Regions from separate parts of the Serratia sp. ID 25-353 genome, predicted to be linked through region 2. Evidence: predicted binding sites of a transcription regulator. Region 2 holds the regulator's gene; the other holds the start of a gene.
What was found. Region 2 encodes CRP, which controls carbon source genes, mostly activating them, when cyclic AMP is high. Its sites were predicted from a motif close to ATGTGANNNNNNTCACAT; they were not measured.
Positions count from the first base shown of each region.

Region 1: a site for CRP is predicted at 2,793-2,810, ahead of msrB (peptide-methionine (R)-S-oxide reductase MsrB). Genes of this name have one in related genera too.

Region 1 is NZ_CM139236.1:1,364,183-1,369,775, forward strand. It holds gene ACYF6X_RS06565 (MipA/OmpV family protein) at 1-536, shown strand, start outside; gene ACYF6X_RS06570 (D-hexose-6-phosphate mutarotase) at 631-1,506, opposite strand; gene gapA (glyceraldehyde-3-phosphate dehydrogenase) at 1,590-2,585, opposite strand; gene msrB (peptide-methionine (R)-S-oxide reductase MsrB) at 2,934-3,347, shown strand; gene ACYF6X_RS06585 (YeaC family protein) at 3,411-3,683, shown strand; gene chiD (chitinase ChiD) at 3,726-5,003, opposite strand; gene pncA (bifunctional nicotinamidase/pyrazinamidase) at 5,236-5,593, opposite strand, start outside.
Region 2 is NZ_CM139236.1:4,720,759-4,726,351, forward strand. It holds gene ACYF6X_RS22690 (LysE family translocator) at 1-9, opposite strand, end outside; gene ACYF6X_RS22695 (hydrolase) at 129-1,109, shown strand; gene ACYF6X_RS22700 (YheU family protein) at 1,106-1,339, shown strand; gene ACYF6X_RS22705 (phosphoribulokinase) at 1,491-2,360, shown strand; gene ACYF6X_RS22710 (OsmC family protein) at 2,399-2,806, opposite strand; gene crp (cAMP-activated global transcriptional regulator CRP) at 3,189-3,821, shown strand; gene ACYF6X_RS22720 (YccS/YhfK family putative transporter) at 3,872-5,593, shown strand, end outside.

The sequences.
Region 1 (5,593 bases), 1.7 Mb from region 2:
GGAAAGATCAAGAAAACCAGCTGAGCATCATGGGTTACTACACGCCATGGGGCTACCGTCCGGGCGACAGCGACGACGATCGCATGAAGCGCCTCGACAAGCGTCGCGGCACGCTGATGGCCGGCCTGGCCTATTCGCACAACGCCCAGTGGGGCACTATCCGTACCACTTTCACCGGCGACACGCTGAACAACAGCAACGGGCTGGTGGGCGATGTGGCTTATCTGTACAAGTTTGATCTGGACGCGCTGACGCTGGTCCCGGGCGTGGGCGTGATGTGGAACAGCAAGAACCAGAACAAATATTACTACGGCGTCAGCGCCAATGAATCGCGCCGCAGCGGCCTGGACAGCTACACCCCAGGTGATAGCTGGGCACCGTATCTTGAGCTGAGCGCCAATTACCAGATCAACAAAAGCTGGAATGCCTTCTTCGTCGGCCGCTATGTGAAGTTGTCGGATGAAGTGAAAGACAGCCCGATGGTGGATAAATCCTACACCGGTTTGTTGATGACGGGTGTGAGCTACACCTTCTAATCACGCATTGCACGATTATCGTGCGTGACGTGCATCAAAAAGGGGCGCTGGCGCCCCTTTTGCACATCTGCAGTGCGCTTTCGCGCACGGCTCCTCAGGCCTTCTTACGGCTGCGGAAGGTCACACCCAAACGGGCAGGTTGCTCGCCGGCGGCGACCAGCGGTTTGCTGACGCGCCCAGTCTCGATGCAGACCATGGTCTTGTAACCGTCGTTCGGCATATCCCCCATGCTGCAGGAAAGCTCCACGCCGGGGTTCCACGCGATGACGTCGCTCATATGATGGTGGTGAACCTCGATGGTGCGTGCGAGCGCCGAATCGCGGATCTGGCTGAAGGCTTCCGGGCGGGTATAGACGCGGTCAGTTTGGCCTATGAAGGTCACTTCGCCCGCCTGGCGCGCCTCTGCGCCGCCCGCCACCTTGTCGATATAAGGCTCGCCCAGGCCCGCCACGCTGACCCGATCGATATCGCCGACCTGGAAGTAGCTGTGCAGCGCCGCCGTGGCCTGATAATCGCCGTGCGATTCCAGTTCGATCTCGCACTCCGCACCCAGCTTGAAGCGGGCAATCAGCGTGAAGGCGTGCGGCCACAGTTTGCGGGTCTGCTCATTGTCTTTCAGCGTAAAGGTCAGGATGACGCCGTTGTCATCTTCATCGTGCGCCGTCAGGCTCCAGGGTTGGTTGCGGGCAAAACCGTGGGAGGGTTGCGCCACCGGGCCGAACCACGGCCAGCAGATTGGCACGCCGCCGCGGATGGCCTTGCCTTTGGCGAAGGGGGTATTGCTGCTGAGCCAAATCACCGGTTGCTCACCGCTGGGCTGCCAGGCCAGCAGATGGGCACCTTGCAGCGCGACGGCCGCGCGCACTTTCGGGTGCGACACCACAACCACGCCCAGCTCATCGAGTTGACGCTGGCTGATGTAAGGCGAAATCTGTTCGGAAACGGGCAGGGTGAAAATTTTCTCGTTCATTTCATGACCTATTGTTTGCCGGAGATACAAATAAAAAAGGGCGACAAAAATGTCGCCCTCATTATCAGCTTAACATCATGCCATTACTTGGAGATGTGAGCGATCAGATCCAGAACCTTGTTGGAATAACCGGTTTCGTTGTCGTACCAGGAAACCAGTTTCACGAAGTTGTCGTTCAGTGCGATACCGGCTTTGGCATCGAACACGGAAGTCAGCACTTCGCCGTTGAAATCGGTGGACACCACGTCGTCTTCAACGTAGCCCAGAACGCCTTTCATAGAACCTTCAGCGGCATCTTTGATGGCTTTCTTGATTTCTTCGTAGGTCGCCGCTTTTTCCAGACGCACGGTCAGGTCAACAACGGATACGTTTGGCGTCGGTACGCGGAATGCCATACCGGTCAGTTTGCCTTTCAGCTCTGGCAGAACAACGCCAACCGCTTTCGCTGCGCCGGTAGAAGAAGGGATGATGTTCTGGGATGCGCCGCGGCCGCCGCGCCAGTCTTTGTGGGACGGGCCATCAACGGTTTTCTGCGTGGCGGTGGTCGCGTGAACGGTGGTCATCAGGCCTTCAACGATACCGAAGTTGTCGTTGATGACTTTAGCCAGTGGCGCCAGGCAGTTGGTGGTGCAAGAGGCGTTGGACACGATGTCCTGGCCGGCATATTTATCAAAGTTGGCACCACGCACGAACATTGGGGTCGCATCTTTGGATGGGCCAGTCAGAACGACTTTTTTAGCGCCAGCGGTGATGTGTTTACGTGCGGTTTCGTCGGTCAGGAAGATACCGGTCGCTTCAGCAACCACGTCAACACCCACTTCGTTCCACTTCAGGTTAGCCGGGTCTTTCTCTGCGGTAACACGGATGGTTTTGCCGTTAACAACCAGATGGCCGTCTTTAACTTCTACCGTACCGTTGAAACGGCCGTGAGTAGAGTCATACTTCAGCATGTAGGCCATGTACTCCGCGTCCAACAGGTCGTTGATTGCAACGATCTCGATGTCAGAACGCTCTTGAGCAGCACGGAAAACAATGCGACCGATACGGCCAAAACCGTTGATACCTACTTTGATAGTCATATATTCCACCAGCTATTTGTTAGTGAATAAAAGGTTGGTTGTAAAATTACAAAAACCTTACCCAGCGTCAAGCGGAATCGTGTCAATTCTTGCGGCAAGTCAAACCGGAAGGGTGGTTTTGCACGCTTATTGCACAGTCCATTTGCGCTCGGCCTCATCCGTTATATGGGGACAAGCCGCCAAGTATAAAGTCAGCATACGCAAGATGTGTGATCGCTATCACATATCATCGTGACGTGGCCTTTATGGGCTACAGTTTAGGCCAAAAATCCCTGCAGCGGTGTTAATTTTTTGTTATTATTAATCATTGTTTTCGTTGACATTATCCACATTCAGAGATAAGCACAAATGGCTAAAGAGACAACCCCCGGTCATCCGGTCACGGAACTGAATGAAATCCAACGTTATGTGACGCAACAGCGCGGTACCGAAGCGCCGTTCAGCGGCAAATTGCTGCACAACAAACGCGAAGGCGTGTACCATTGCCTGTGCTGTAACCAGCCGCTGTTCTATTCCGAAACAAAATACGATTCCGGCTGCGGCTGGCCGAGCTTTTATGAGCCGGTTTCCGCCGATGCAATCCGTTATCTTGATGATAATTCACATAATATGCATCGTATTGAAATCCGCTGCGGCCACTGCGATGCGCACCTGGGGCATGTTTTCCCCGATGGCCCGCAGCCGACCGGCGACCGCTATTGTGTCAACTCCGCCTCGCTGAGTTTCACCGATGGCGAAAATGGCGACCAAACGGCCGGCTAAGTAGTAATTTAACCAACAAAATCGATTCAGCTAATTATTCATCCGTAAGCGAGAAGGGCTCTGATGGACGTGAAAGATCTGATTGCGGCGATGACGCCCGAGATATACCAGCGTTTGGTACAGGCGGTTGAGCTGGGCAAATGGCCGGACGGCGTGGCGCTGACGCCGGAGCAGAAAGAAAACAGCCTGCAGGCGGTGATGCTGTGGCAGTCGATGAACAACGTCGATCCGCAGCACATGAGCATCGGCACCGACGGGCAAATCGTGATGAAGAGCAAGCAAGAGCTGAAACAGCAGTTCGTTGCCGAGCCGCTGGCCAAACTCAAACCGCAGTAAGGCTGCCCTAAAGCGGGGCGATGTCGACATCGCCCCGTCGATTTACCGTTTTTCGCCCTTAATCCCCAGCGATTCCGCCAGTTGCTGTGCCAGCCGGTTGTTGTCGTCTGCGCCGTACTCCCAGAACATCGCCCCTCCCAATCCCTGGTTTTTGATGTACTCGGCTTTGAGAGCTACCGAACGCGGGTTCTCGTAGGAGATAGCGAACAGCGATTTGCCTTCGGCAGATTGCAGCGTCAGGTAAGGCACCTTGGCGTCGTCATCCCAGTGCTCGCGAAAACGATGCTGCGGATCGTTGAGCAATTTGCTGACGATATCGTGGTATTTAACGTAAGTGTCTTTGCTGAGATCCAGCCCCAGCGCGTTGAACAGGGCGGTTTCTCGCGTGCTGAAGTCAGGCTGCGTCACCGGATGCTTGGCGGCATCCGGTTTGTCCCAGTCGATGCCCGCCTCGGTCGCCCGTTTCGGTACCCGGCCGTAGAAACCGATACCCAGGTTCATCTGTGCCGGTTTCAGTCCGGCAGCCAGATAATTCTTTACCACGAAATCGGCGCTGTAGCGGTCGGCGGTCGCCACGGTTGGCCAACGCTTTGAATCGTACAGGTTGGCATTGAAGTACTGTGTGCCGTAAGCCATGTCGTAAGTCATCAGATTGATGTAGTCGAGGTAAGGGGCAATGCTTTTCACATCGACCCATTCTTGCGGGCTTTTGACGTTGGCCCCGACGGCGATGGTTAACAGCTTGCCTTGCCCCAGCGCCTGGTGAAGCTCTTTCAGCAGCAGGGTGAAGTTGTCGCGATCCGCCGGTTGGCTTTCCACCAGCCCCCAGGCGCCGTTCACCGGATATTCCCAGTCCAGATCGATGCCATCCAGCCGATACTTCGCGATCACCTGCAGCGCGGAGCGAATGAATATCGCCCGGTTTTCCTCGGTAGCGGCGGCGGCGGAGAAGCCCCGTGCGCCCCAGCCGCCGACCGACAGCAGTACTTTCAGCTCGGGGTTCTGTTTGCGCAGCACCGGCAGCCGTTGCAGATCGGCCGTGACTTTCGGCGACAGGTAGATCTGGTGGCGGCGAGCGGGGTCTTTCAGCGCCGCGTTGGTTTCGTCTTTCTCGCCGTTGTAGATCAGGCAGAACGAATAGTTGAGGTGGGTGATTTGCGTGACGTCCAGCTTGTCGATGTCGCCACCGGGGCCGGCGGTGACGTCTCCGCCGCCGTTGAAGTAGCCGACGGAGAGATAAGCCGCCTGGGCCGTGCCTGCGCCGGCCATAGCCAACTGCACCGCCGCCAGCAATGGCAGCAGTTTTCGGGTTATTTTCATGTCTGTCTCCTTGGGTCGGCAAGGCCGACCGTACCGCCATAGGCGGTTACAATAAAGCCGGGCTCAGCGGGCCCCGGATGCGTATAACCGATTGACGCCAAAAGCGTCGCAGCCATAACAGCAAAAGCGCCTGCCGGTCACAAGCCGTTGGGGAAGAAGAAGGGCGGTATTGTGAGCGGCGTCGATATTTTCGCCGCCGCGCAGAGAGGGCGCCGGTGGCGCCCTGGAGGATTTAGTTGGCGAGAAATTGTGACAGGGTAACCAGTTGCGCACCGGCGCGCGCCATGTCCTGCAGCGCCCGCTCGCTGTCGCCTGGCTGCAGATTCACGCCGCGGCAGCCGTCGACGATCACCTGCGTTGGATAGCCGGCAGCCAGCGCATCCAGCACGCTGAACTTCACGCAGTAGTCGGTCGCCAGGCCCATGATTGCCAGCCGCCGGACGCCCTGCGATTGCAGCCAGCCGTGCAGCTCGGTCTGCGCACGGTGGCCGTTATCGAAGAACGCGCTGTAGCTGTCGATGTCCGTCTCCTGCCCTTTGCGAAAAACGGCATTGATGTGTTGCCGCTGCAACTGGGGGTGAAAATCGGCG
Region 2 (5,593 bases):
CGGTTCCATGGCACGGGTGCTCCTCACCCAAGGCGCTTTTTTGCAGTATCATTGTTAATTCTTGGTATTGAAGCTAACAGTGCGCTAGGGATCTCACAATAGCCGCCCACAACATTTTTACTCAGCCTATGCCTAACACCTTTCGCCCTCTGACCGGGGCCAGTAACCCGCACCTGCAAACGCTGTTGCCGCGGTTGGTGCGCCGCCGCGTGTTATTGAAACCGCATTGGCAACGGCTGGAATTGCCCGACGGCGATTTCGTCGATCTCGCCTGGAGCGAAGATCCGGCGCAGGCGCGCGACAAACCGCGTGCGGTGCTGTTCCACGGCCTGGAAGGCAGCTTCTACAGCCCCTACGCGCATGGCCTGCTCAACGCCTGGCGTGAGCGTGGCTGGCTCGGCGTGGTGATGCACTTTCGCGGCTGCAGCGGCGTGCCCAACCGCAAGCAGCGCATCTACCACTCCGGTGAAACCGAAGATGCGCGCTTCTTCCTGCGCTGGCTACGTGACCGCTACGGCGAGGTGCCGACCGCGGCGGTAGGCGTTTCGCTCGGCGGCAACATGCTGGCCTGCTATCTGGCGCAGCAAGGCGCCGACAGCTTGCTGCAGGCGGCGGTGGTGGTCTCGGCGCCGCTGATGCTGGAGCCTTGCGCCTACCGCATGGAGCAAGGCTTCTCCCGCGTTTATCAGCGCTACCTGCTGGGGCAGCTGAAACAAAACGCCACCCGTAAGCTGTTGCACTACCCGGACACTCTGCCGCTCAAGCTGTCACAGCTGAACGGCTTGCGACGCATCCGCGAATTCGACGACGCCATCACCTCACGCATTCACGGCTTCAGCGACGCTATCGACTATTATCGCCGCTGCAGCGCCCTGCCGCTGTTGCCGGCTGTCCAGACGCCGCTGCTGATCATCCATGCGAAGGACGATCCCTTCATGACCCATGAGGTGATCCCCGACGTCACCGGCCTGCCGCGCAATATTGAATATCAGTTGACCGAGTTCGGCGGCCACGTCGGCTTTGTCGGCGGCACGCTGAAAAAACCGCACATGTGGCTGGAGCATCGCATTCCGGCCTGGCTTTCCCCTTATCTGGACATCCCGACGTGATCATTCCCTGGCAAGAACTGGCAACCGACACCCTGAACAGCCTGATCGAATCCTTTGTGCTGCGCGAAGGCACCGATTACGGCGAGCACGAACGCTCGCTGGAACAGAAGGTGGAGGACGTGCGCCGCCAGCTGAAAAACGGCGAAGTGGTGCTGGTGTGGTCGGAACTGCACGAGAGCGTCAACATCATGCCGCGCGGCCAGTTCCGCGCCGGGCAGGAAGAAATTTAGTGGCGATCGGTTCTATGACTGACGGAAAAAATCAGGTAACAATGGGGCATTGCAAACCAGCGCGCGCCATTTTTTCCTGACATAGAGAGCGTCAACAAGAGCCACAATAATCCCCTGACGCCGGCGCATTCAACACGGAGTGACAACCACCATGTCTGCCAAACATCCCGTTATCGCGGTGACCGGTTCCAGCGGCGCCGGTACCACCACCACCAGCGTGGCGTTCCGCAAAATATTCCAACAGCTCAACATTCGCGCCGCCGAGTTGGAGGGTGACAGCTTCCACCGCTACACCCGGCCGGAAATGGACGCGGCGATCCGCAAGGCGCGCGATCTGGGCAGACACATCAGCTATTTCGGCCCCGAGGCCAACGACTTCGGCCTGCTGCAGCAGAGCTTTATCGACTACGGCAAGAACGGCACCGGCCGTTCGCGCAAGTATCTGCACACCTACGACGAAGCGGTGCCCTACAATCAGGTGCCGGGTACCTTCACCCCGTGGGAACCGCTGCCGGCGCCGACCGACGTGCTGTTTTACGAGGGGTTGCACGGCGGCGTGGTCACCGAGCACCACGACGTGGCAAACCACGTCGATCTGCTGGTCGGCGTGGTACCGATCGTCAACCTGGAGTGGATCCAGAAACTGATCCGCGATACCGGCGAGCGCGGTCACTCTCGCGAAGCGGTGATGGACTCGGTGGTGCGTTCGATGGAAGATTACATCAACTACATCACGCCGCAGTTCTCGCGCACCCACATCAACTTCCAGCGCGTGCCGACGGTGGACACCTCCAACCCGTTCGCCGCCAAGGCGATTCCCTCACTGGACGAAAGCTTCGTCGTGATCCACTTTCGCGGGCTGGATCAAATTGACTTCCCCTATTTGCTGGCGATGCTGCAGGGCTCGTTTATCTCGCACATCAATACGTTAGTGGTGCCGGGTGGCAAGATGGGGCTGGCGATGGAACTGATCATGGCGCCGCTGGTGCAGCGGCTGCTGGAAGGCAAGAAGATCGAATAAACGCGTTGAGCGCGGCGCCGGGCCGCGCTCCGTCTCGATTACGCCGGGTGGCGGATCTCGAAACTGTGGGTCACCGTGGCGGCCTTGTTAAGCATCAACGCCACCGAGCAGTATTTCTCCGCCGACAGGTTCACCGCACGCTCGACGATCTTGTCGGTCAGGTCCTGGCCGGTAACGATGAAATGCAGGTTGATATGGGTGAACAACCGCGGGGCTTCTTCACGGCGCTCGGAGGTCAGCTTCACCTCACAGTCGCGCACGTCGTTGCGCCCTTTTTGCAGGATGGACACCACGTCGATCGCGCTGCAGCCGCCCACCGACATCAGCACCATCTCCATCGGGCTGGGCGCTTTATCGCCGGCGTTGCCATCCATCAGCACCTGGTGGCCGGAGGCCGATTCACCCAAAAACGTTAACCCTTCCACCCATTTAACTCTTGCCTGCATTCTGGTCACTCCGGTTAATTTCTTAAAATCAGGGTACGCTTTCGCATAGAAACAGGCAACGTAACCTGATGCTAATCATGCTGAAGCGAGACAACACGAGACACCCGCCTTACTCTGTGCTACAAACAGAGCCGCAATAAATCTTTCCGGGACACTGAATTTCAGGGAAACGCCCAGAGAAAGGCTCCTTTACCGGTATGTTAACAGAATGTAGCTTGCAGCGCTTACGGCAAGTTAATATGCTAGAGCGACAGCGTATTTTTATGACACGCCTCAAAACTTGCCGGTAGCCCTCGCTCATGACTGCGGCTACAGGCGGGTTTTACAGGGAACTCTGACCCCTGTGACACAAGGCAGCGATAACAACAGAGGATAACAGCGAATGGTTCTCGGCAAACCGCAAACAGACCCTACTCTCGAATGGTTCCTGTCTCATTGCCATATCCACAAATATCCATCGAAGAGTACGCTGATTCACCAAGGTGAAAAGGCCGAAACGCTTTACTACATCGTGAAAGGCTCCGTCGCGGTGCTGATCAAGGATGAAGAAGGTAAAGAGATGATCCTGTCCTACCTCAACCAGGGGGATTTCATCGGCGAGCTCGGATTGTTCGAAGAAGGCCAGGAGCGCAGCGCCTGGGTTCGCGCGAAAACCGCCTGTGAAGTGGCCGAAATTTCCTACAAGAAATTCCGTCAGCTGATCCAGGTGAACCCGGACATCCTGATGCGTCTGTCCGCCCAAATGGCAAGCCGCCTGCAGGTCACTTCCGAAAAAGTGGGCAACCTCGCCTTCCTGGACGTGACCGGCCGCATCGCGCAAACCCTGCTGAATCTGGCGAAGCAACCCGACGCCATGACTCACCCGGACGGCATGCAGATCAAGATCACCCGTCAGGAGATCGGCCAGATCGTCGGCTGCTCGCGTGAAACCGTTGGCCGTATTCTGAAAATGCTGGAAGATCAAAACCTGATTTCCGCCCACGGCAAAACCATTGTCGTCTACGGCACCCGTTAATCCCTGAAGAAACGGCGCAATCTGCGCCGTTTTTTTGTCTGCTTTCTGCCATGTGGCGCCGCCTGATCTACCACCCGGAAATCAACTACGCACTGCGACAAACGCTGGTGTTGTGCCTGCCGGTGCTGTTCGGCCTGCTGATAGGCCAGCTACAGCTCGGCCTGATGTTCTCTCTGGTGCCCGCCTGCTGCAATATCGCCGGTCTGGACACACCGCATAAGCGCTTCTTTAAACGTCTGATCGTCGGCGGTTCGCTGTTCGCCTTCAGCAGCGTGCTGCTGCAACAGGCCATGTTGTGGCACGTGCCGCTGCCGGCGCTGATGCTGGGCCTGGCACTGCTGCTCGGCGTCACCGGTGAAATCAGCCCGCTGCACGCCCGGCTGTTGCCGGCGGCGCTGGTGGCCGCCATCTTCGCCCTCAGCACGGCCGGTACGGTGCCTCTCTGGCAGGCGCCGCTGCTGTACGCCATCGGCACCGCCTGGTACGGCTTATTCACTTGGTTCTGGTTCAAGCTGTGGAAAGAGCAGCCGATGCGCGAGACGCTCAGCCAGCTCTACCTGGAACTGGCGGACTATTTCGAAGCCAAATACTCGCTGCTGACCCAGCATATTGATCCGCAAACCGCGCTGCCGCCGCTGCTGGTGCGCCAGCAAAAGGTGATGGATCTGATCAGCCTTTTGTACCAACAGCTTAATTTCCTGCCGCACGCCAACAACCTCGAGCAAAAGCGCCTGCAGCGCGCCTTTCAGGTGGCGATGGATCTGCAGGAGCACATCACCGTCAGCCTGCATCTGCCGGAAGAGGTGCAAAAGCTGGTGGAGCAGAGCCAGGCCGAAGCGATCATTCGCCGCAATGCTCAGGTGATCGCCGGCCGGCTGCGCGTGGTGGCGCACGATATTCTCTACCATCAACATTCGAAGCGCTTCTCCATGACCCACGAGCTGGCGGCGCTGGAAAAAATGGCGGCGCAGCATCCCGATAACCCGGTCGGCCAGTTTTGTTATTACCACTTCAGCCGCATCGCCCGCCTGCTGCGTACCCAGCATCCGTTGTACCGCCGCGATCTGATGCCCGGCCAACACCGCCTGCCGTTTTGGCCGGCGCTGGCCAGCTACCTGTCGTTCAAATCCACCGCCCTGCGCAACGCCGCACGGCTGGGCGTGACGCTGGCGATCGGCAGCAGTCTGGGCGCGGTGTTCAACCTGCCGAAGCCTTACTGGATCCTGCTCACCATCATGCTGGTAAGCCAAAACGGGTATAACGCCACCCGGGTGCGCATTCAGCACCGTGCGCTGGGCACGATTGCCGGGCTATTGCTGGCGGCCGGGCTGCTGCAGCTGCAGTTGCCGGAAGGCGAAACGCTGAGCATCATGTTGGTGATCACGCTGCTGGCCTACCTGGTTTCGCGCAAGAACTACGGGCTGTCGGTGATTGGCTTTACGGTCACGGCGGTTTACACCCTGCAGCTGCTGGCGCTGAACGGCTCGCATTTTCTGGTGCCGCGCCTGATCGATACGCTGATCGGCTGCGTGCTGGCGTTCGGCGGCACCATTTGGCTGTGGCCGCAGTGGCAAAGCGGGCTGCTGCGCAAGAATGCCCATCAGGCGCTGGAGAACGATCAAGCCGCGCTGCGGCTGATGCTGAAGCAACCGGAACCGGACGCCACCGCGTTGGCCTATACTCGCATGCAGGTTAACCAGGCGCACAACGCGCTGTTCACCTCGCTCAATCAGGCGATGCAGGAGCCGGGGTTCGCGTCAAACTATCTGGCG